Linked DNA regions of Bythopirellula goksoeyrii. The protein of the gene in region 1 binds, or shares a complex with, the protein of each later gene. Links are inferred from orthologs where the notes say so. Each region holds a gene or a part of one and is shown on either strand. Other genes may lie near its edges.

Evidence for each region.
Region 2: the proteins of Pr1d_RS14050 (region 1) and secY are in contact, whole or in part, in a crystal structure (PDB 3DIN), measured with the Thermotoga maritima proteins. The link is inferred for Bythopirellula goksoeyrii from one-to-one orthologs. Residues at the interface, in WP_004082002.1 of Thermotoga maritima: Glu261, Ala262, Arg263, Lys300, Ala301, Arg302, Thr303, Ile304, Ile305, Leu323, Tyr324, Asp325, Pro326, Val329, Ser330, Tyr333, Ile336, Lys340, Phe345, Val349, Glu363, Phe364, Tyr374, Ser375, Gly376, Gly377, Glu393, Ile395, Thr482, Ser483; in WP_004081795.1 of Thermotoga maritima: Glu108, Gly109, Glu110, Glu111, Ala236, Glu237, Arg238, Arg239, Ile240, Thr241, Ile242, Gln243, Tyr244, Ala245, Arg246, Arg247, Val248, Thr249, Gly250, Arg251, Arg252, Val253, Tyr254, Gly256, Ala257, Ser258, Thr259, Tyr260, Leu261, Pro262.

What each region holds. Positions count from the first base shown.
Region 1 is NZ_CP042913.1:3,522,966-3,532,665, reverse strand. The notes cover bases 2,264-5,211. They hold Pr1d_RS14050 (preprotein translocase subunit SecA), read left to right. Parts: upstream 2,264-2,768; coding sequence 2,769-4,655; downstream 4,656-5,211. Other genes in these bases: Pr1d_RS14045 (hypothetical protein), read right to left, coding at 4,724-5,211; Pr1d_RS14055 (hypothetical protein), read left to right, coding at 2,264-2,578. In the rest of the region: Pr1d_RS14065 (M13 family metallopeptidase), read left to right, coding at 1-763; Pr1d_RS14060 (hypothetical protein), read left to right, coding at 985-1,416; more of Pr1d_RS14055, read left to right, coding at 1,622-2,263; more of Pr1d_RS14045, read right to left, coding at 5,212-6,082; Pr1d_RS14040 (hypothetical protein), read right to left, coding at 6,126-6,776; Pr1d_RS14035 (M2 family metallopeptidase), read right to left, coding at 6,993-8,687; Pr1d_RS14030 (FdhF/YdeP family oxidoreductase), read right to left, coding at 8,749-9,700. UniProt on the Escherichia coli protein: Required for protein export, interacts with the SecYEG preprotein conducting channel.
Region 2 is NZ_CP042913.1:1,183,075-1,192,812, forward strand. Bases 1,545-4,530 are described here. They hold secY (preprotein translocase subunit SecY), read right to left. Parts: upstream 3,733-4,530; coding sequence 2,356-3,732; downstream 1,545-2,355. Other genes in these bases: map (type I methionyl aminopeptidase), read right to left, coding at 1,545-1,650; Pr1d_RS04665 (adenylate kinase), read right to left, coding at 1,713-2,282; rplO (50S ribosomal protein L15), read right to left, coding at 3,791-4,291; rpsE (30S ribosomal protein S5), read right to left, coding at 4,288-4,530. In the rest of the region: rpsM (30S ribosomal protein S13), read right to left, coding at 62-445; rpmJ (50S ribosomal protein L36), read right to left, coding at 545-658; more of map, read right to left, coding at 838-1,544; more of rpsE, read right to left, coding at 4,531-4,743; rplR (50S ribosomal protein L18), read right to left, coding at 4,901-5,269; rplF (50S ribosomal protein L6), read right to left, coding at 5,327-5,869; rpsH (30S ribosomal protein S8), read right to left, coding at 5,962-6,363; Pr1d_RS04700 (type Z 30S ribosomal protein S14), read right to left, coding at 6,417-6,602; rplE (50S ribosomal protein L5), read right to left, coding at 6,664-7,224; rplX (50S ribosomal protein L24), read right to left, coding at 7,298-7,645; rplN (50S ribosomal protein L14), read right to left, coding at 7,648-8,016; rpsQ (30S ribosomal protein S17), read right to left, coding at 8,077-8,391; rpmC (50S ribosomal protein L29), read right to left, coding at 8,442-8,657; rplP (50S ribosomal protein L16), read right to left, coding at 8,730-9,140; rpsC (30S ribosomal protein S3), read right to left, coding at 9,079-9,738. UniProt on the Escherichia coli protein: The central subunit of the protein translocation channel SecYEG. Consists of two halves formed by TMs 1-5 and 6-10.

The DNA.
Region 1 (9,700 bases):
GCGAGATTATTCGGCACTTGTTATTGAGCCAGACGATCTACTGGGCAACTATCTTCGCTCAGCAGAGGTGGAATACAATCGCATGATCGACAAACTGGGGAAACCGGTCGACAAGGAGGAATGGTTCATGACCCCTCAGACGGTCAATGCTTATTACAACCCGGGCCAAAATGAGATTGTATTCCCCGCCGCGATTCTGCAACCTCCATTCTTCGATGTCGATGCCCACGACGCGGTCAACTATGGCGGTATTGGTGCGATTATCGGGCACGAGATCAGCCATGCTTTCGACGATCAAGGGAGTAAATACGATGGTGATGGCAATCTCAACAATTGGTGGACAGACGAGGATCGAGCTGCTTTCCACAAGCTCACTTCAAAGCTAGTCGATCAGTTTAACAGCTATTCTCCACTACCAAGCAAACACGTGAATGGTAAACTCACCCTGGGAGAAAACATTGCCGACCTCTCGGGAATGTCGATCGCCTACAAGGCCTATAACTTGTTCTTGGATGGAGAGGAGGCGCCTATCATCGACGACTGGACGGGCGACCAACGCTTCTTTCTTGGATGGTCCCAGAGCTGGCAGCGAAAATACCGCGATGCCGAGATGTTGAAGCGACTACTCGTCGACCCTCATTCACCTTCGATGTATCGGAGCAACGGCCCCATGTCAAACTTCGATCCCTTTTACGAAGCGTTTGAAGTCAAGCTCGGCGACGAACAATACCGCGCACCCGAGGATCGCATCCGAATCTGGTAGTGCCATCGCTCCTTTCTAGCCCCCGGTGAAAGCCGTGAGTTGGATCCGCCACAAACCATGGGCCCTGCGCCCAGGGCTAGAAAGGAAGCAGCTTTAAACCGTCATTTTTCCCGAGATTCACGCAAATAGTTGCGTTTCGGCCCAGTCTGATTATTCTGGAGTTAGAGGCCCTTTGGCCGTCTTTTCAGAGATTGACACTTCAGATGAAGAGGAACTCAGCAATGATCAAACAATTTGGATTCGTAGTGCTTATGGCCGTGGCCAGCCTTTCCATAGGCACCCAGGCTAAGGCACAGTGTGGTGGTGGATTCTATGGTGGTGGTTACAACTTCTGGGATTCAGGCCGACTCTACGGCATATTGTCACAGAATGTTCCCTACTACTCTGCTTTTCCACCCGTCTATTATAGCGTGCCGGTTGCCAGGACTTATGGCTACAGTCCGTTCGCCTATCCTCCGGGGGTTATGACTCCTGAGATCGACATGTCTGCGGCCGCCCCCCTAGAGATCAACAATCCGTATGTTGTGCCGGCGTCCTCGAGCACCACCGAGGAAAACTCTGCTAGCGACGACCGTGTTACCAAGACCAAAACGGCAATTGAGCCACTCGTGGTGGCAAATCCCTATGTCGTTTCGCATATCGCAAAACGATAGCACTTAGGTGAAAAATCGGATTTCAAGTATCAGACGCCAGTCACTGCTAGCAGTGACTGGCGATTTCTTTGGCCGATTGCTAACAACCAATAGCTAATAGCTCTGGACAAACTCGGCGGTATAGCTAACATTCGTCTTCCAGTTGGCGCGACGACTCTTTCCGTTGCGCAATCCTGTTCGTTTCACGGTAGAAAGGAATCTGCCGATGCGGTGGTTACTCACCCTACTCGTTTTATTATTTTCTATAGGTTGCCGAAGCCAATCGGCGCCGATCACGAATCCATTTCTTGCACCTGATCGCGTTCCCCCTCCATCAACAGGTGCATTGCAGCCCGGTGCTGCGCAGCCGTATTACCCCGGCGATCCTGTACCTGGCGCTACCAGTGTAGTCCCGCCCAGTACATCCTATCCACCTCCACCTTCCACCTATCCACCTGCCGTGACCCCTCCACCGCAAACGTCACCCGTTTACCCACCTGGTGGTTGGAATCAACCTGCTCCAACGGGTAACGTCACCCCTTACGGCGCACAACCTACTACCGGCTACGCGCCTGCCAGTATCAGCTCCGTGGAGAGCCAAGTTGTGAGCGTTTTGCCAGATAACCAGAATCTGCGATTCGCTTCCGTACCAGCCAACAATTCAACCGACATCATTCAAGTCGCAGCCCAGCAGCAATCATTGCCTCAGCAGGGCTACGTATACGAGCCGCCCATCGCGACTCAAGGATTTCCGCAATCTCAACCACTGGTTCAACAGCCAACCGCTATACTTCCCGCCGCAACAACTTTACCAGTTGCCGCTAGTGATGGTTTCCGTCCGCAGGGAAGTAGCCGACAAACGGAGTCTTCCTCTGGATTTCAATCTCCAAATATCGGCCCACAGGAAGACAGCAATTTATTTGGCTTTGACCCCACCTACACGTGGCTTCGGGGTCAACTGCAGTACTTCCCCGAAAAGGGAGTCTGGGGCGTTCGGTACATCACCATTGGAGGTGGCCTCGACCAATACGGCGGCATAGCCGTAATCAGCAATCCCGATGTCCTCGGAGGCCTGCCGGCGGGTGAACATATACTCGTTCAGGGCTATATGGAAGTGCTCGATGCGGGTGGCGGACAATTCATGCCCTCGTACACCATCGAGGGAATCCAGCGTCAACGCTGACTTGCCATTCTCAAGCGACTCCCAAGCGATATGATGGAATCTCCGCATTCGCTTCGTTAGCCGCGATGCGGAGTCCCAGCGCAGCAGAGCGCGCCCCCCGCCCCGTCATTTCAATTCAGATTACTGACCAACTGTGTCCAGAATTCCTCGCGGCCTAACATGCAATATCCGGTCGACATTCGGCGACCAGATGGCCCGCTGCGCGAGTTACGTCCCCCTCGTTACAGCTCTTGAACCCCAGATGGAAGCCCTCAACGACTACGAACTCCGCAAATCGAGCCTGGGACTGCGTTATCGGGTGCGTAGCGGTGAACCAATCGATAAGCTACTCGTCGAAGCATTCGCTCTCGTGCGAGAAGCAGGTCGGCGCAAACTCAACATGCGACACTTCGACGTGCAAATCATGGGTGGCGCTGCCATCCATCATCGATCGATCATTGAGATGCAGACTGGCGAGGGTAAAACGCTGACTGCAACATTGCCACTCTATTTGGCTGCTCTCGAAGGCAATGGTGCCCACTTGGCCACGGTGAACGATTACCTCGCACGCCGCGATGCTGAGTGGATGACGCCGCTCTATTCCGCGCTCGGCATGTCGGTCGGCATCATCCAGGGACAGCAGCCCCAGCCCGAACGCCGCAAGGCCTACGAATGCGATGTCACCTATGGCACGGCCAACGAGATGGGCTTTGATTTCTTGCGAGATCGCCTCCTTTTGCGGTCCCAGGGAGATGGCCAGCAGGACATTTTTGGCAAGATGCTTGGCGTAGCTTCGGGCGGAGGGACCGATCAACCCGTTCAACGCGGCTTGCACTTCATGCTGGTCGACGAGGCAGACAGCATCCTCATCGATGAAGCGAGAACCCCGTTGATTATCAGTGCTTTGCCTGGCGAAGATGAAAAGATCGCCGCAGAGGCCTACCGCTGGGCAGCCGAAGTCTCTCCAGAGTTCATCGAAAATGAACACTATGAATACGACCATGATGAACGCACTGTAGAACTCTCACTAGCCGGTCGGCAGTTCGTCCGAATGCTTCAAAAACCAAGCGAGATGGACCGGCTCCCTCTCTCGACCATCTACGAATATATTCAGCGCGCGATCAAGGTGGCCCGCGAGATGTTCTTCGAGCGCCACTATGTGGTACGCGACGGTGAGATTGTGATTGTCGATGAGTTCACCGGCCGTATGGCCGAAGGGCGGAAGTGGCGGGCAGGAATCCATCAAGCCGTTGAAGCCAAGGAAGGCGTTGAAATCACTTTTGCCACCAATCAGGCCGCCCGCATTACGATCCAAGACCTGTTTCTACGCTACGAGCGTTTGGGAGGCATGACCGGCACAGCGTCGACCAGTCGTGGCGAGTTGAAGAAAATCTACCATGTGCATGTCCTCTCGATCCCTACCAACCGCCCCCCTATCCGCAAGCAACTCCGCACACTTGTGTATGGTACAAAGGATCAAAAATGGGCAGCCGTGGTAGAAGACGCCATTGAGCAACATCGGCTCGATCGACCCGTGCTGATCGGCACCCGCTCGATCGACAAAAGCGAACACCTGGCCAACCTCCTTGTGGAGCAAGGTGTGGAGCCGGTCATTCTCAATGCCCGCCATGTGGCTCGCGAGGCCGAGATCGTCGCTGCGGCTGGCGAGAAAGGCAAAGTCACAGTCGCTACCAACATGGCAGGCCGTGGTACCGACATTCGCCTCGGCGAAGGGGTCCGCGAGATCGGGGGCCTGCACGTGATTTGCACAGAACTCCACGAAGCCAAACGCGTCGACCGCCAACTCATCGGACGTTGCGGACGACAGGGGGATCCCGGCACATACCGCCAGTTTCTAGCCCTCGATGACGAAATCTTGCTCTTGGGCTACGGCCCCAAGCGCGCCGCCAAACTCGAAGCCTTGGGCCTAAAATCCACCGGCCCGATAAAAGGGATGGAGCAACTGTTCCACCGCGCCCAACGGCGCGTCGAAAAACGCCACTTTCGCGACCGCAAGATCCTCCTCTACCACGAAAAAGAACGCCAAAAGGTCCAACGCCAAATGGGCCAGGATCCGTATCTGGATACGCCAGGGTAAAATATGGCGCTCGGCCTCCCGCCGCCGCTAACGCCCCACCAAAATGCCGCTTGCGGCTTAGCGGTCAATCAGCGACCTTTTCCCCCTCCATAGTCAAATGCAATCTCCGGTATCTCAACTTCGCCAATCTTTGCTCCCGGATAGGAAATTCGAAAACCCTTTTGATCTGGCGAAACCTTGTAAGAAACCTTGTTGCCCGTTGGGCCTTGCGGTAGCACGCCACCAAAATCGCTGGCTACCTTGGACAATTCATTCGGGAAAAGCTCACCCTGTTTGTTGGCGCTGAGCGCCAAAACTACATCGGCCAAATTGTGTTCCGCAGCATGCGAAGCATAGTAGGCCGAAATCTGTCCTGGATTTAGTGTTTCGGGGTCACCTAGCCGCATGAGTTTGGGAGCAAACTCTTTATAGATTTGTTGTCCCACGCCAATTGCTTTTCCCAAGGGGAGGGAAAGACCGTCAAGCATACGCTCGTAATACTCAGCATTGACAGTGCGTAAGTTTTCGATGAACTCATCAAAAGACGTTTCGTCTGCAAATACTGACTCGGGAACGCCTCGCTTTATGGCTTCTGCTTGAACGAACTCTCTGACAGAGGCCTGGTCTAAGTGGTCGGGCTGCCCCTCAGTTACAACTAGCATTAATTCAGCCCAGTTGCCATCGGGATAGGCTTCCTTTAATTCCTTGAGACGTAGATCGACCAAGGCAGCTTCGTAACCTATCACGGTGGCAGGTGAAAGTGGATTTGGTGCGATCGCACTCAGTAGCGACCGAACCTGCCTAATCAACTTCGGATCGGGACAATGCACGGCCCAAGCAGAGAGTGCGTGAAAACCAGTCTCCAAAATCCGTACCGCTTCGACCGATTCTGCCAGGGTGAGTTGTTCTCCCATGTGCTGGCCCATACGAATCACGTCGAGATACAGTTGAGCCGATTTCTCCCAATTGCCCTCGGCTTGTTGCTGCATGCCATAGAGCGCAACCAATTTGGCTAAATGCTGCATCGGTCCAACATGAGGCAGAAGGGTGCCCGCAGAATAAGCACTCAGATCGGCACCGAAGTCTGCATTGGCCTGAGCAGCACCGATGAGAGCCGATCGAATCGCGTAGCGAGAGGCAACCAGCAAAGCGTCAATCGCTTTTAATTCGTCTGCGGATGTCTCCGGGGTGACAATCTCCCAGATTGGTTTTTCAAGTAGCTTGCGTTTCTCGACATCAACATCCGCTAGAAAAAGAATCGCACGCTGATAATGTAGTGCGGCATTGCTAGAAGAAGTGGGAAGCCGTTGTTCTAGTTCAGCGGCATTGGCCGAACAATGCAGAACAATGACAAACAAGAGAGGGCAAAGCAGAAAACTGAAGCACCCTGTTCGAAGTGTAATTCCAGCGAAATAGGAATGCCAACGAAGATCCTGGATCGGTTTCATAATGCGGCTTTCAATCGAGATCGGAATTAAAGTGACTAATTTGCTAGTAAATTGGAAACGGAGCCGTTGTTCCAATTCCTCGGAGTATCTGATATCTGGCAGCATCTTCGGAAGTGACAAGCGGCCTAACTGATCGTTGGTACGATGGGTCAGAGAATGGTTTCTGAACCCGAGGTGAAGCAGCAAACACATTTCGATTTGCTGCTGGCTGTGGAGTCGACATCACTGGCAATCCCGAGGATACCGTTCTTCTATTTGCCGTGGGATTTCGAAAGCCACCACCTTGCTGAGCGGTAGACCGGCTTTCCACCACTTGGCGTCGAAGTTGACGCTCCCGCTCGTTCTGCTGAATGTTCCTGGCGCGCTCTTGCTGAAAGTTTAAAAGCCAAGCCTTGAGTTGCTCTGAACTCAAGGCTTCAAGGTCTGCCATGTACTTATCCGCCTGCTCCGGCGTGATCTTCGCCGAGCGTTCAAAAGTAGTTTTCAGATGAGCACGTGCTTCGAGCATCTCTTTGCTATTCCAGATTTTGTCATGCTCGGCGGCATCACTTGAAGGTGGGACATTTTGACCGGGGGATTGTTCAGTTTCCCCTGGAGATTGTGCAAGCGAGAATTCAAAGTCCAACCCAAAGCCGTAGATCCCTGTGGAGAACAGCAACGCTCTAAGTATAAGTCGTGTGCCAAGAGGTTTCATGACAGGAACTCCAAGCAATGTTCAAAAAGAGGTATCTTGGTCAAAAATACAACATGCCTGAGTGTTAAGCGAACACATTGCCTTGCAAGTTATACGTGTAATCTAGACTAGACTAACCAGTAAAGAGATTCAAGACACATTCAAAATGTCATTGAGAAGATCGATTCAATTGAAATATCGATGTTTCTATCTCACCTCAGGGGCTAGGCGATAGAATCACTGAAACTCCTCAGCAAAGGCCTTGGCGTTCAGCAACTCCCCCGTGGCGTGTTTTGTTAGCTCATTCCACGGCAGCGTCGCCCCCGGATCAAAAATCTTCTCCTGCATGAACGCCCCGACCCGGGGAACACGAGTATAGATGGCATTTGCAGGATCTCCTGGCAGCTCCAAATCTCGACAAATAGCTGCATGGACTTGGCAGGCAAATAGCTCACCCATCATGTAGTTATGGTAATAGCAGGGGGCACTGACAATGTGAATCTTGCTAGCGAAATCAGGTGCTTTTCGATCTGCTGGGCGTTTTACTAGTTGGTATTTCTCAACAAGATCCCACCAAAGTTGGTTAAGGTCTTGATCGGGATCTTCGTACATCGCCATTTCAAATCGCAGCATCACCTGACACCAACGAGAAAATATCAGCAACTTATCTCGTCGCATTCTCTGACTGGCGGCCTTGTACCTTGCTGGATCGTCCACATCCACTCCATACGCTTTGAGCCACGCGGGATCGGTCGCAAACCGCTCAAACATCATCGCCACTCCTTCGGTAGTGAGAATATGTGAATTCACCCGCAATAAATAGGGAAGTGACATAGGAATATATTTACTGGAATAGACCGAGTGGCCTAACTCATGGAGCATTGTGCTCATCCAATACTCATTGGGAACGATATTGGCCAACACTCGGACATCACCTTCGCGATCGATATCAGTACAAAACGCGTGGGGGCTTTTCTTTGCTTTTTCGTAGAGATCGCTATTTTCAAGTACGTCCTCTATCGGAAGTTGGATTCCTGCATAGAATTCGCGACAAACTCGTAAAATATCGGCATCCGAAAATGGTCCGCCAAGATCGACTTCATAAACCGCCGGTGGCTCTTGAAAGAAGGGATCCTGATAGTGCCAGGGTTGCAGGTCGGAAATCAAGAGCCCGTACTGGTCCGCAAGTGCCGTATCAATCTGCTCTTTGGCGCGGGCATACGGCTCCCGCGTCAACTCATCTAATTCATCAAAGAGTGCGAGTATTTCTTCCTGGTCCTGCTCATTAATGGCGAGTTGCATTGCGTGATAGTTCTTGAACCCAAGTTCTTTGGCTGCCTCGTTTCTCATACGGACTAACTCTCGCAGATCGACTGCAACCTGACCCCCAACATCTTTGTTTGCTTTCCACACCTGCTCCCTCTCGGAAGAGTCCTTTGACTTGAGCAAGACATCACGAACCTCACTATCGCTATACGACTTCTCTCCAATCGTCGCGCGGAACTGATTGAATTTCTTCTCAATCTCATTCGCCTTGGCCGACATTCGGTTGAGCAGCGTGAGGTCTCCTTGCCGGTTGAGATAAATCAGATAGAGAATCTGAATCTGGCGGGCAAGTTGAGGATCGCTAATCGAGCCTACTTTAATACTCTCCAGCTCTTGAAACTTTTCCTTCGAGGAAAGCAACTCGTTCATCTGCTTGTCGAGCGCCTCCTTGGCTGCAAAGGCTTCGTCACTCCCCGTAGTATTGGCATCCCACCAGGCGCGATTCAAAGAGATTTCCAACGGGACTACATTCGTTTCATAGTGCCGTAGGAAATCCTTCGCGGCAGCGGTGGTGTCTTCTTTCGCAGAGGCAGCTTGAGCGAAGCCACTTGCCCAGTACATTCCGAGAACAACAAAAAGAAAGAGGGGCATAGGCAGATTGGTCATATCTAATTCCTTGTTGTGGAATAACTTGGATGCGAAAACCTCATGCTACGGCGGAAGCAATTCATTGGGTAGATGTAAGTACTTCCTCGGGTTCGAGTGTAACAATTACCCCCTTAAATGCTGGGGTCTTGCTAGAGGGATCCACATGACGACTCACCAACACATTGCACTCGGGATAATACATGGCTGTATTACCCGGACGGATTTGAGGGAAGGGATGCAGCCGCACTCCGGAAAGCGAACCTGCCGGGCCGTAAACTGTGACAGGCGTTGCCGTATCGAGTCCACGTTCGGCAATGTCGTCGGGGTGGATGAGGATGACCCTGCGATCTTCCACGCCCCGATAGAGATCGTAGTCTTCGTAAACGACCGTATTGAATTGGCCTTCACTGCGAATGGTCATTAAGCGCAGTTCGTTCTTTGAACCGAGCAACTCAGGCAGTTGATGAGAATGCAGGTTGGCACGACCATTGGCCGTCGGAAAACTTGGCTCATGAAACGTGCGGCCAGCTATCTGAAATTCTTCCTTGTTGTCGGCAATGTCTCTGATCTTGTCATAGCCTGGCACGATTTTCGAGATCGCCTCGCGGATGCGGCCCGTGTTGCGCATGCGAAGCCACTCGATTGAGCCAAGAGTTCCATTCTTCTCGGAATGAGTATCACCTTTGGAAACTTCATCGGCAATCGTTGCGATGACTTCTACTTCACTCTTGGGGCCAACATGACGCCGTGGTCCGCCATCGCTTAGTCTCACAAGATTGAACATCGATTCCTGGGTCGTGGGTTGGGGCTCCTCATCTCGCGCAAGCACGGGGAGAATAATCGTCTCGCGCGCCAGTCCAAAGGCATGTCCCGTGTTGAGAGTCGTGCTGAGATAAACCATCATGTCCAAGTTCTCAAGAGCCTGCTGAGCAAACGTCGAATCGGGATTCGAACCATAGAGATTGCCTCCCAAGCTAAGTCCGAACTTAAGCTTCCCGCCATGTGCACCTTCCATACAGCCCATCGTGTCG
Region 2 (9,738 bases), 2.3 Mb from region 1 along the record:
TTAGGTGCCCGCAGCAATTCGAAAAATGCCGAAGGCAAAACAGAAATGTTAAAAGCCTCGCTTAGCGAAGATCCTTAACACCCTTCTTACCGGCAACTGTTTTCTTGGGACCCTTGCGTGTGCGTGCATTGGTCTTGGTCCGCTGACCACGTACGGGTAAACCTCGGCGATGACGAAGCCCCCGATAACTGGCGATGTCACGCAACCGGGAAATATTCTGACTTGTCTGGCGTCGCAGTTGACCTTCGACGACGTAATCTTTGTCTAACAAAGCCGCCAATCGTGCGACTTCATCTTCGCCCAACTCACGTGCCCGCACTTGTGGATCGATCCCCGCCTTAATACACAACTCCCGGGCGATCTTTGGACCGACTCCATAGAGATAGGTCAATGAAATCACGGTCGGGCGATCCGTCGGAATATCTACACCTAACAAACGAGGCATCTGTCACTCACTTCAAAAAAACGCGAACTGTTCTTAGACAACAATACTTAATAGCCAAACACATGAAGCTCGCCGATTGCCAGCTAGACCAACCGTCTACTAACCCTGGCGTTGCTTGTGGCGAGGATTCGAGCAGACAACGTAGACTACACCTCGTCGGCGTACCACCTTGCACTTAGCGCACATACATTTGACACTGGCTCGAACTTTCATCACTAATCTCTACTTCTCTTACTAGAAGATTGGGGCTCCCGCTGCGACCGTTGGGCACTGGCGAAACATGTGAATATAGCCCTTTTCGGTGCGTCTCTTCAAGGCCTCACACGGGCCATGCAAAGGTTTTTTCGCTGGTGGATTGGGCAATTGCGGGGGATTTGCACCTAGCCACCGGATCAAACGGCAATTTCTTTCCGTTCTGCTGGACTTGGGGCGATGGTTAGCAAAGTGGGGCCATCGGGTGTGATCGCTACGGTATGCTCAAAATGGGCACTGAATTTTCCGTCTGTAGTCACCTGCGTCCATTGATCCCGAAGGGTTTTTACCTTCTTCGTGCCAATATTGACCATGGGTTCCACTGCAATGACCAAGCCTGGCTCGATCCGGAAATCTGCACTTCCACGCAAGGAACGACTCGAATAATTTGGGACCTGAGGATCTTCGTGCATTTCACGCCCGATGCCATGTCCTACAAAACATTCAACGGTCGAAAACCCATGATCAGCCACATATTGGGCCATCTCCTCGGCGATTTGACTCCAATAGCTTTTCTCGTTCATCAATTCGATTGACAAGTCCAGAACCCTTTCGGTCACGTCGAGTAGCTGCTGGACCTCGGGACTTACACGGCCGACGGGATAGGTCTTGGCGGCGTCGCCACACCACCCGTTGAGCCTGCATCCTGTGTCAATACTTACGATATCCCCTTCACGCAGGGGACGGTTGCTAGGGATGCCATGGACAACAGCCTCGTTCACCGACATACATGTAACTGCAGGGAAAGGCTTTTTATTTTTGACCGAATTCGGGTAGTCTTTAAACAAGGGAGTAGCACCGAGATCGGAAAAGTGCTTTTCTACAGCGCGATCGATTTCAGCTGTGGTGGCACCAGGCCCGATCATCTTGCCAGCTATTTGATGCGCCTTCCAAACGGCTAAACCCGCTTGGCGCATTAAACCAATCTCTCGTGGCGATTTGAGGTGAATCATGGGAGAAATATCGCTCCACACTGGCCGGGAGCCAACGTTCCTTACAAAAATCCTGTGCGTCGTTATCCCTGAATGGGCTCTACGCTTTTGATTGCGGCAAGCATGCGTCCAAAGACTTCATCAGGACTACCCAAACCATCAATTCTATGCAGCTTGCTGCGACCTTGGTAGTAATCCAATAACGGGCGGGTAAGGTCATCGTAAGCCCTCAATCGCTTCTTAACGACCTCTTGAGAGTCGTCCGCACGGCCTCGCCCTGCTAGTCTGCGTTGCAATTCTTCGAACGGAACATAAAGTTCCAGAACAATCTCCAGGGGACTCCGCCGCTCAGCAAGCCACTGATCCAGTGCTTCAGCTTGCGGCACGGTTCGAGGAAAACCATCGATAATGCAACCTTCGGCGCAATCGGGGTCGTCCAACCGTTGAAAAAGAATCTGTTCCACCAGCTTGTCAGGAACAAGCTTTCCTTGCTTCATGAACTTGGCCGACTCGATGCCAAGTTCTGTACCTTTGGCGGTGGCATCTCGAAGCATGGCACCAGTCGAGAGAGGGGGCACATTCAAATGCTTTGCTAGCCGCACGGACTGAGTCCCTTTGCCAGCACCCGGCGGCCCAATAAAAACAATCCGCATGACAAACTCAGGTCCCCAGAATATCACGCGACTATCGCGCAGTAGTTTAGCATCAGTTCGGTCGGCCAGCCGCCTAAGATTTTTCTAGCAGTCCCGAGTAGTTACGCATAACCAAGTGACTGTCGATTTTTTGCACTAAATCGAAAGCTACACTCACGGCAATCAGAAGTCCCGTTCCACCATAGAAGCTCGCCAAGCGATAGGGGACTCCCATTGAAGTCGAAATTACTGTCGGAATAATAGCCACCAGGGCCAAGAATCCCGCACCAACATAGGTGATGCGGAACATCACCTTTTCCAAATAATCACTGGTTCGCTTTCCTGGTCTATAGCCGGGAATAAAAGAACCGTAGTTCTTGAGATTGTCTGCTACGTCTTTTGGATTGAAAGTAATCGCGGTCCAGAAATAGCAGAAAAAGTAGATCAGTGCGACATAAAACAGCACATAGGTCAACGAATCTCGGGAGAAGGCATCGCTAGCCCAGCTGAAGAAGTTATCCCACAAGCCATCTGCTTTCCAAGGAATATTGTTCAACTGAGTGAATATCAGGGCCGGCAACATCAATAAGCTACTGGCAAAGATAATCGGCATAACGCCGGACTGATTCACTTTGAGAGGGAGATACTGCCGCGTACCGCCATAAACTTTGCGACCTCGCACATGCTTGGCACTCTGCATGGGGATCCGCCGCTGTCCGAGAGTGATATAGACCACTCCCGCCACGACAGCGACAAACATGACCGCCAACATGAGCAACTGTTCAATGCCCAGCTTTCCACCTGCACCACCACCCAACTCCAGCGAGGCTTGCTTGATCAGTTCATATCCAGCACCAGGCATGGCAGCCAAAATACCTGCCATGATCAAGAGGCTGATACCGTTGCCGATGCCAAATTCATCGATCTGTTCGCCGATCCACATCAAGAACACGGTGCCCGCCGTCATGGTAAGTACGGCCACCACTTTCCAGCTAAACATAAGCGAGCCGGTATCGGGATTGAGATACGCAGCATCTACCAGTTGCATAGGGACAATGTACGCATTCACGTAGACCCAGCTTTGAATAACACAGATCAAGACGGTCGCGTAGCGCGTGTATTCGTTAATTTTCTTCCTGCCGGCCTCCCCTTCTTTTTGCAAAGCTTCCAACGGCGGATAAACGCTCCCCAAAAGCTGAAAGATAATCGAGGCAGAAATGTACGGCATAATCCCCAAGCCAAAGATTGTTACTTGGGTAAGTTGGCTAGCACTAAAGACGGCTACTTGCTGCAGCACATCGGTCATGCCACCGGATTGACCACTCGTGGCCGAAGCCTGCACTTTGACAGGGTCAACAATTGGAAGCGGAATCTGAAAACCAAGTCGATAGATGGCTAACAGGCCCAGTGTGAGCAAAATCTTCCGGCGCAACTCCGGAATCTGCCAAATGACGCGAAATTTTTCCCACATAGCTCCATCCTAATCGGAATTGAAAATTGCAGATTGGATAATTTCAACCTGACCAATTTCAGGACTTTTTCGCTTGCCTTTTTGCCCGTTGTTTTACAGCGACTGGTGTCTTCCCCGGAAGCACAACCTTCTCACACCCAGCTTTCTCGATTTTTTCGATCGCAGACTTGCTGAACTGATGAGCATGGATTTTTAACTTCTTCGTCAATTCACCATCGCCCAGCACCTTCAACAGATCGAACCGTCCCTTGGCCAGGTTCTTGGCTTCCAGTGCTTCAAGGGTGACTTCCTCACCAGCAGCAAAAGCTTTATCTAGCTGTCCAACATTGACGACGGCTACTTCTAGGCCGAATTGGTTATGAAAACCTCGCTTGGGAACACGGCGCACCAGCGGAGTCATGCCACCCACCCAAATGGAGAGACTTGACACTCCCGAACGAGAGCCCTGGCCTTTGTGGCCACGACCTGCGGTCTTGCCGTGTCCGCTGCCTGGGCCACGACCCAAACGTTTGCGTTTCTTGTTTTTTTGAATGCCGCGATGGACATCGTTGAGAATCATGACAGTGTCACTCCGCGTAAGCGTTCTACATCTACCTGGGGACGCAATTGTTCCAAAGCACCCAAGGTCGCCTTCACTAAAGTGACAGGATTCGTCGACCCAAAGCTCTTGGTGAGAATATCATGGATGCCGGCAGCTTCGCAGACGGCACGCACTGCCGAGCCTGCGATCACACCTGTACCAGCAGAGGCAGGAACCAGAATCACTCGTGCGGCACCGTAATGCCCTTTGACAACATGGGGAATCGTGGAATCCTGCCGGGCCACGGTTACCATGCTTCGCATACCTTCCTTCACAGCCTTTTCAACACTGGGAGGGACTTCGTTGGCCTTGCCATAGCCCCAGCCGACCTTGCCGTTGCCATCGCCGACAACCACCATCGCTGCAAAGCTAAAACGGCGACCGCCCTTGACCACAGCGGAGCAGCGCTTGATCTTGACGACCTTTTCCATCAGCTCGCCGGCGCGTGGGCCATCATCTTCTTTTTTTTGTCTTCCTCGACCGGGACCAGCCACGATAGGTTTACTCCAGAAATTGGTATTTGGTTTGTGTTTGCTTGCGAGTTAGTGGGTTACGCATACCAGAGGCTTACGCCACCGGGTTGCTTTATTAAAACTGTAATCCGGCTTCACGTGCTGCGTTGGCTAAAGCTGCTACACGACCATGGTACTTGCACGAACCACGATCAAAACTGACTTCCTTCACGCCCTTAGCTGTTGCCCGCTCGGCGATCAGCTTTCCAATCGCTTCGGCGGCAGCACAGTTGCCACCATACTTCAGGCTCTTTGCCAGCGACTTGTCGTTTGTCGAAGCGCTTGCCAGGGTAACTCCAGCAACATCGTCAACCACCTGCACCGTAATGTGACGTAAGGTACGATTGACGCACAGGCGGGGCCTGTCTTCGGTACCACGAACGCGCTTACGAACACGATAGGTCCGACGCAGACGTTGCTTGCCGAGTGCTTTGTTATGGTCCATGGTTTTTCTCGTTGTGCTATTTTGTATGCCTGTCTCTGAAGAGGCTCGGCTCCAAACTTATTTCGCCGTCTTACCTGCCTTGCGCCGCACTTGCTCACCTTCGTAGCGAATCCCCTTGCCCTTGTAAGGCTCCGGTTTCCGTACAGCTCGAACTTCGGCTGCAAATTGCCCGACTTTTTGCTTATCTATGCCTCGAACCACCACGTGCGTTTGATCCGGGCAAGTAACTTCCACGCCTGCAGGAATTGGCTTCTGGATCTCGTTGGCGAAGCCAACTCGCAACTGCAATACGTTGTTCTGAATGGCACCCAGGTAGCCGACTCCGTGAATCTCGAGTTTCTTCTCGTAGCCTTCGGAGACACCCACCACCATGTTCTGAATGAGGGCGCGAGTCAGACCATGCAAGGCTCGACCTTCACGATTCTCTTCTTTGCGAGTAACGTTTACTTCTTTGCCATCTTCCGCCACTTCTACGGCCACTTCGGGGCGGTGCGACCACACGAGCTTGCCAAGTTTTCCCTCGACAGTAATCTCGCGCTGCGAAACGCCTACCTTGACTCCGGAAGGAACAGCAATTGGTTTTTTTCCGATTCGGGACATTATTAAGCTCTTAGCTATTAGTCGTTAGCTATTAGGAAGTAATTGCAGCCAACCTCTGGCTAATTACTAACTGCTAATAGGTAACACCTTCCTTACCATAGTTCACACAATACTTCGCCGCCCAGATTCTTTTGGCGTGCTTCACGATCACTGATCACCCCACGACTGGTGCTGATGATCGAAATCCCTAAACCGTTGAGGATAGGACGCAACTCCGTGGCGCGACTATAAACACGTCGACCAGGCTTACTCACCCGCTTGATATGGCGGATGACACGTTCGCCGTTCGGACCATACTTCAAGTCGATACACAGCTGAGATCCCGGGGTATTGGAGGCATCTTCCTCGCGCCAATCCCAGATGTAACCTTCACGCTTGAGCACTTCGGCAACGCCGCGTTTTACCTTGGAATGAGGCATTTCGACGACAGGCCGCTCAATGCAAACTGCATTGCGAATGCGTGTGAGCATGTCGGCAATTGGATCGGTCATCATAGTCTTCTGGTCCCCCTACAGGGTTGTACTTTCACACTCTAAATAAAAGCTTGTTACCAACTGGCCTTTTTGACGCCGGGAATTAGTCCTCGATCCGCCAACTTCCGGAAGCAAATACGACAGATGCCAAATTTACGATAAACGGCGCGCGGCCTGCCACATAGCTTGCAACGCGATTCGATCCGCGATGAAAACTTTGGCTTTCGTTCGGCCTTTGCGATTTTCGATTTACTTGCCACGTGACTTGCAGTCCTTTCAATGATTCGTTGATTCTAAAAAGTGGGAGAATCAATAACTTTTCTAGTTTTGCTTTTCTTCTTCGGTTCGAAACGGCATACCAAAACTACTCAGCATCTCGCGCGATTCATCGTCTGACGAAGTAGAGCAACACAAGGCAATATTCATCCCTTGCGGCCGGGTATACTTATCTGGATTGAGCTCTGGAAATACCAACTGTTCATTGAGCCCTAGGCTGTAATTGCCCTGTCTGTCAAATGCTTTGGGATTGAGCCCGCGAAAGTCCCTCACACGAGGAAGAACGATCGAGATCAAGCGATCCAGAAACTCGTACATTCGCTGACCTCGCAAGGTCACTTTGCAACCGATAGGCGATCCCTCGCGGAGTTTAAACGCCGCCACCGATTTTCGTGCCCGACATACCATTGGCTTTTGGCCAGTAATTTCAGTTAGTGCAGAAAGAGCGTCTTCCATGTGCTTCTTGTCAGAAATGGCGCTTCCTACACCCATACTGACAACTATTTTCTGCAACTTAGGCAGGGAATGAGGATTCTTCCGTCCAAGCTTTTCAGCCAGGCCGGGAAGGATCTCTTTCTGATACTGTTCTTGTAAGCGAGCTGACATGGGACGATCGTTCTTAATTACTTGTAATACGAGCTGGATTTTACTGGCCGCGACTTAGCCGCAGGCGAATTCTTTACTTCTTGGCGTGACCTTTGTGAGCGGGCGAAATTTCACCTGCACTTGCATTGCACTTCTTGCAAAAGCGTTCCTTGGCCCCCGCATCGCTGAACCGGGCTCCCAAGCGAGTTCGTGAGCCACAGGACTCACAGACGTACAACAAATTGGACAATTGTACGGGCATTTCCTTGCTCAGCCGACCACCCTGGGGATGCTTCTGGCTACGACGCACGTGCTTATAAACACGGTTGACGTTCTCAACCAAAGCCTTACCCGTTTCACGGTTGACTTGAATCACACGGCTCTTGGTGCCGCGATCGGCGCCAGCAATGACTTCAACGTTGTCTCCGGTACGAATCAACATAGCTATATGACCTCGTTGGCAAGGCTGACGATTTTCATGAACTTCCGCTCGCGTAGTTCCCGAGCTACCGCACCGAAAATTCGCGTGCCGCGTGGATTGTTGTCTTTGTCGATCAACACGACGGCGTTCGAATCGAATCGCACATAGCTGCCGTCGGAGCGTCGCGTTGGGTATTTTGCCCGGACGATGACTCCTCGAACCACGGTTTTTTTCTTAACGTCACTCCCTGGGATAACGCTTTTCACGCTGCAAACGATCACGTCACCCAGATGGGCAAAGCGCCGGCGGCTTCCTCCCAATACTTTGACACACATCACTTCCTTGGCGCCGGTATTGTCGGCCACGGCAAGGCGACTTTGCATCTGGATCATGATTTAAGCCTCTAACGACTTGGATTAATAAATATTAATAACGACTGACGGGATTCTGAACTAATTCTGACCATCCTCGGCAGCTGCTTGTTCCAGCTTGGCGGCAGCACGCATTGCGACAATATCCACCTGCTGGTTCTCAGCCACAACTCGCACTAAATCCCAGCGCTTGAGCTTGGACTTGGGGGGGCACTCGATGATCTCGACCGTGTCTCCCAAGTTCGATTCGTTGTTCTCATCATGGACATGACAAACCGTGCGACGATGAATGTACTTGCCGAACTTGGGGTGCTTGACCAGACGGCCAATTTCCACGCGTCGACTCTTATTCATCTTGTCACTGGTTACGACACCAATTAGTTGTTTCTTTGGCATTTGTTAGCTCTCAGCTATCGGCGAACAATTTGCAGTTGCTGCACTTGGTTTTATGATGCGGTTTCCGCAACGGCCGAGCTCGCTCTTTCGGTTTGAATGGTCCTAATTCGAGCAATCAATCGGCGCTGCTTCCGCAATTCGCTGGGGGCATCCAGACGATCTGTCTGGGCCTGCACACGAAAACGGAATAGGTTTTCTACGGCTTCATTGAGCGTCAGCTCTAGCTGCTCATCGCTCATGTCGCGTAATTCTTTGGCTTTAGTCATTGTTAGTTATTAGCTGTTAGTCGTTAGCTTTTAGCTGTGTCTTACTAACAGCTAATCGCTAGCACCTAATTACTAGGTCCTTTTCACCATACGAACACGGATGGGCATCTTGTGTGCCAGGCGGGCCAGGCAAATACGCGCGGCCTGCTCGGTCACGCCCGATACCTCGTAGAGGACAGTTCCCGGTCGGACTACAGCCGCCCAGAAATCGGGTTCTCCTTTGCCTTTTCCCATTCTCGTTTCCAAAGGAATGGATGTAATCGACTTATGAGGGAAGATGCGTATATACAGCTTTCCTTCACCACGCACATACTGCTGTGCGGCGATACGTCCTGCCTCGATCGTCTGGGCACTAATCCACCCCCCCTCCATAGCTTGCAAACCGAATTCGCCGAAGACGACACGGTTTCCACGGGTGGCGTTACCTCTTATACGACCTCTTTGGCTTTTTCTGTGCTTGACCCTCTTGGGCATCAGCGCCATCGATCTCGTCCTCGTACATACCTTGGTTAATCCAAACTTGAACGCCAATATGACCCTGTGCCGTCTTGGCCTCCACAAATCCGTAGTCAATTTTTGCCCGCAAGGTACTTAGCGGAATCGATCCGGAAATCTGCTTTTCACGGCGGGCCATTTCAGCACCACCCAAGCGGCCAGCCAGTTGCACTTTAATGCCCTTGGCTCCCGCTTCCATTGTCTGTTCGATCGAGCGTTTCATCGTACGGCGGAAACTCGAACGCTTGGCTAGCTGCTCGGCAATGTCTTCGGCCACAAGCTGCGCCTGCAACTCGGGGCGAGAAACTTCTTCGATCTTAATGTTGATCCGCCGACCCACCAGGGCCTGCAATTCGTCTTGCAATTGCTCGACTTCCTGCCCCTTGCGACCGATAATCACACCCGGACGAGCAGCAAACAAGATCACCTTCACTTCGTCGCGAGTCCGCTCGATCTCCACCTTGGGGATGCCGGCAAATTTGTATTTTTGGTGCACGAATTTACGAATCTTATGATCTTCGACCAACAGATCCGAAAACTCTTTCTTCGAGGCATACCAGCGGCTCTTCCAGCCCAGCATGATGCC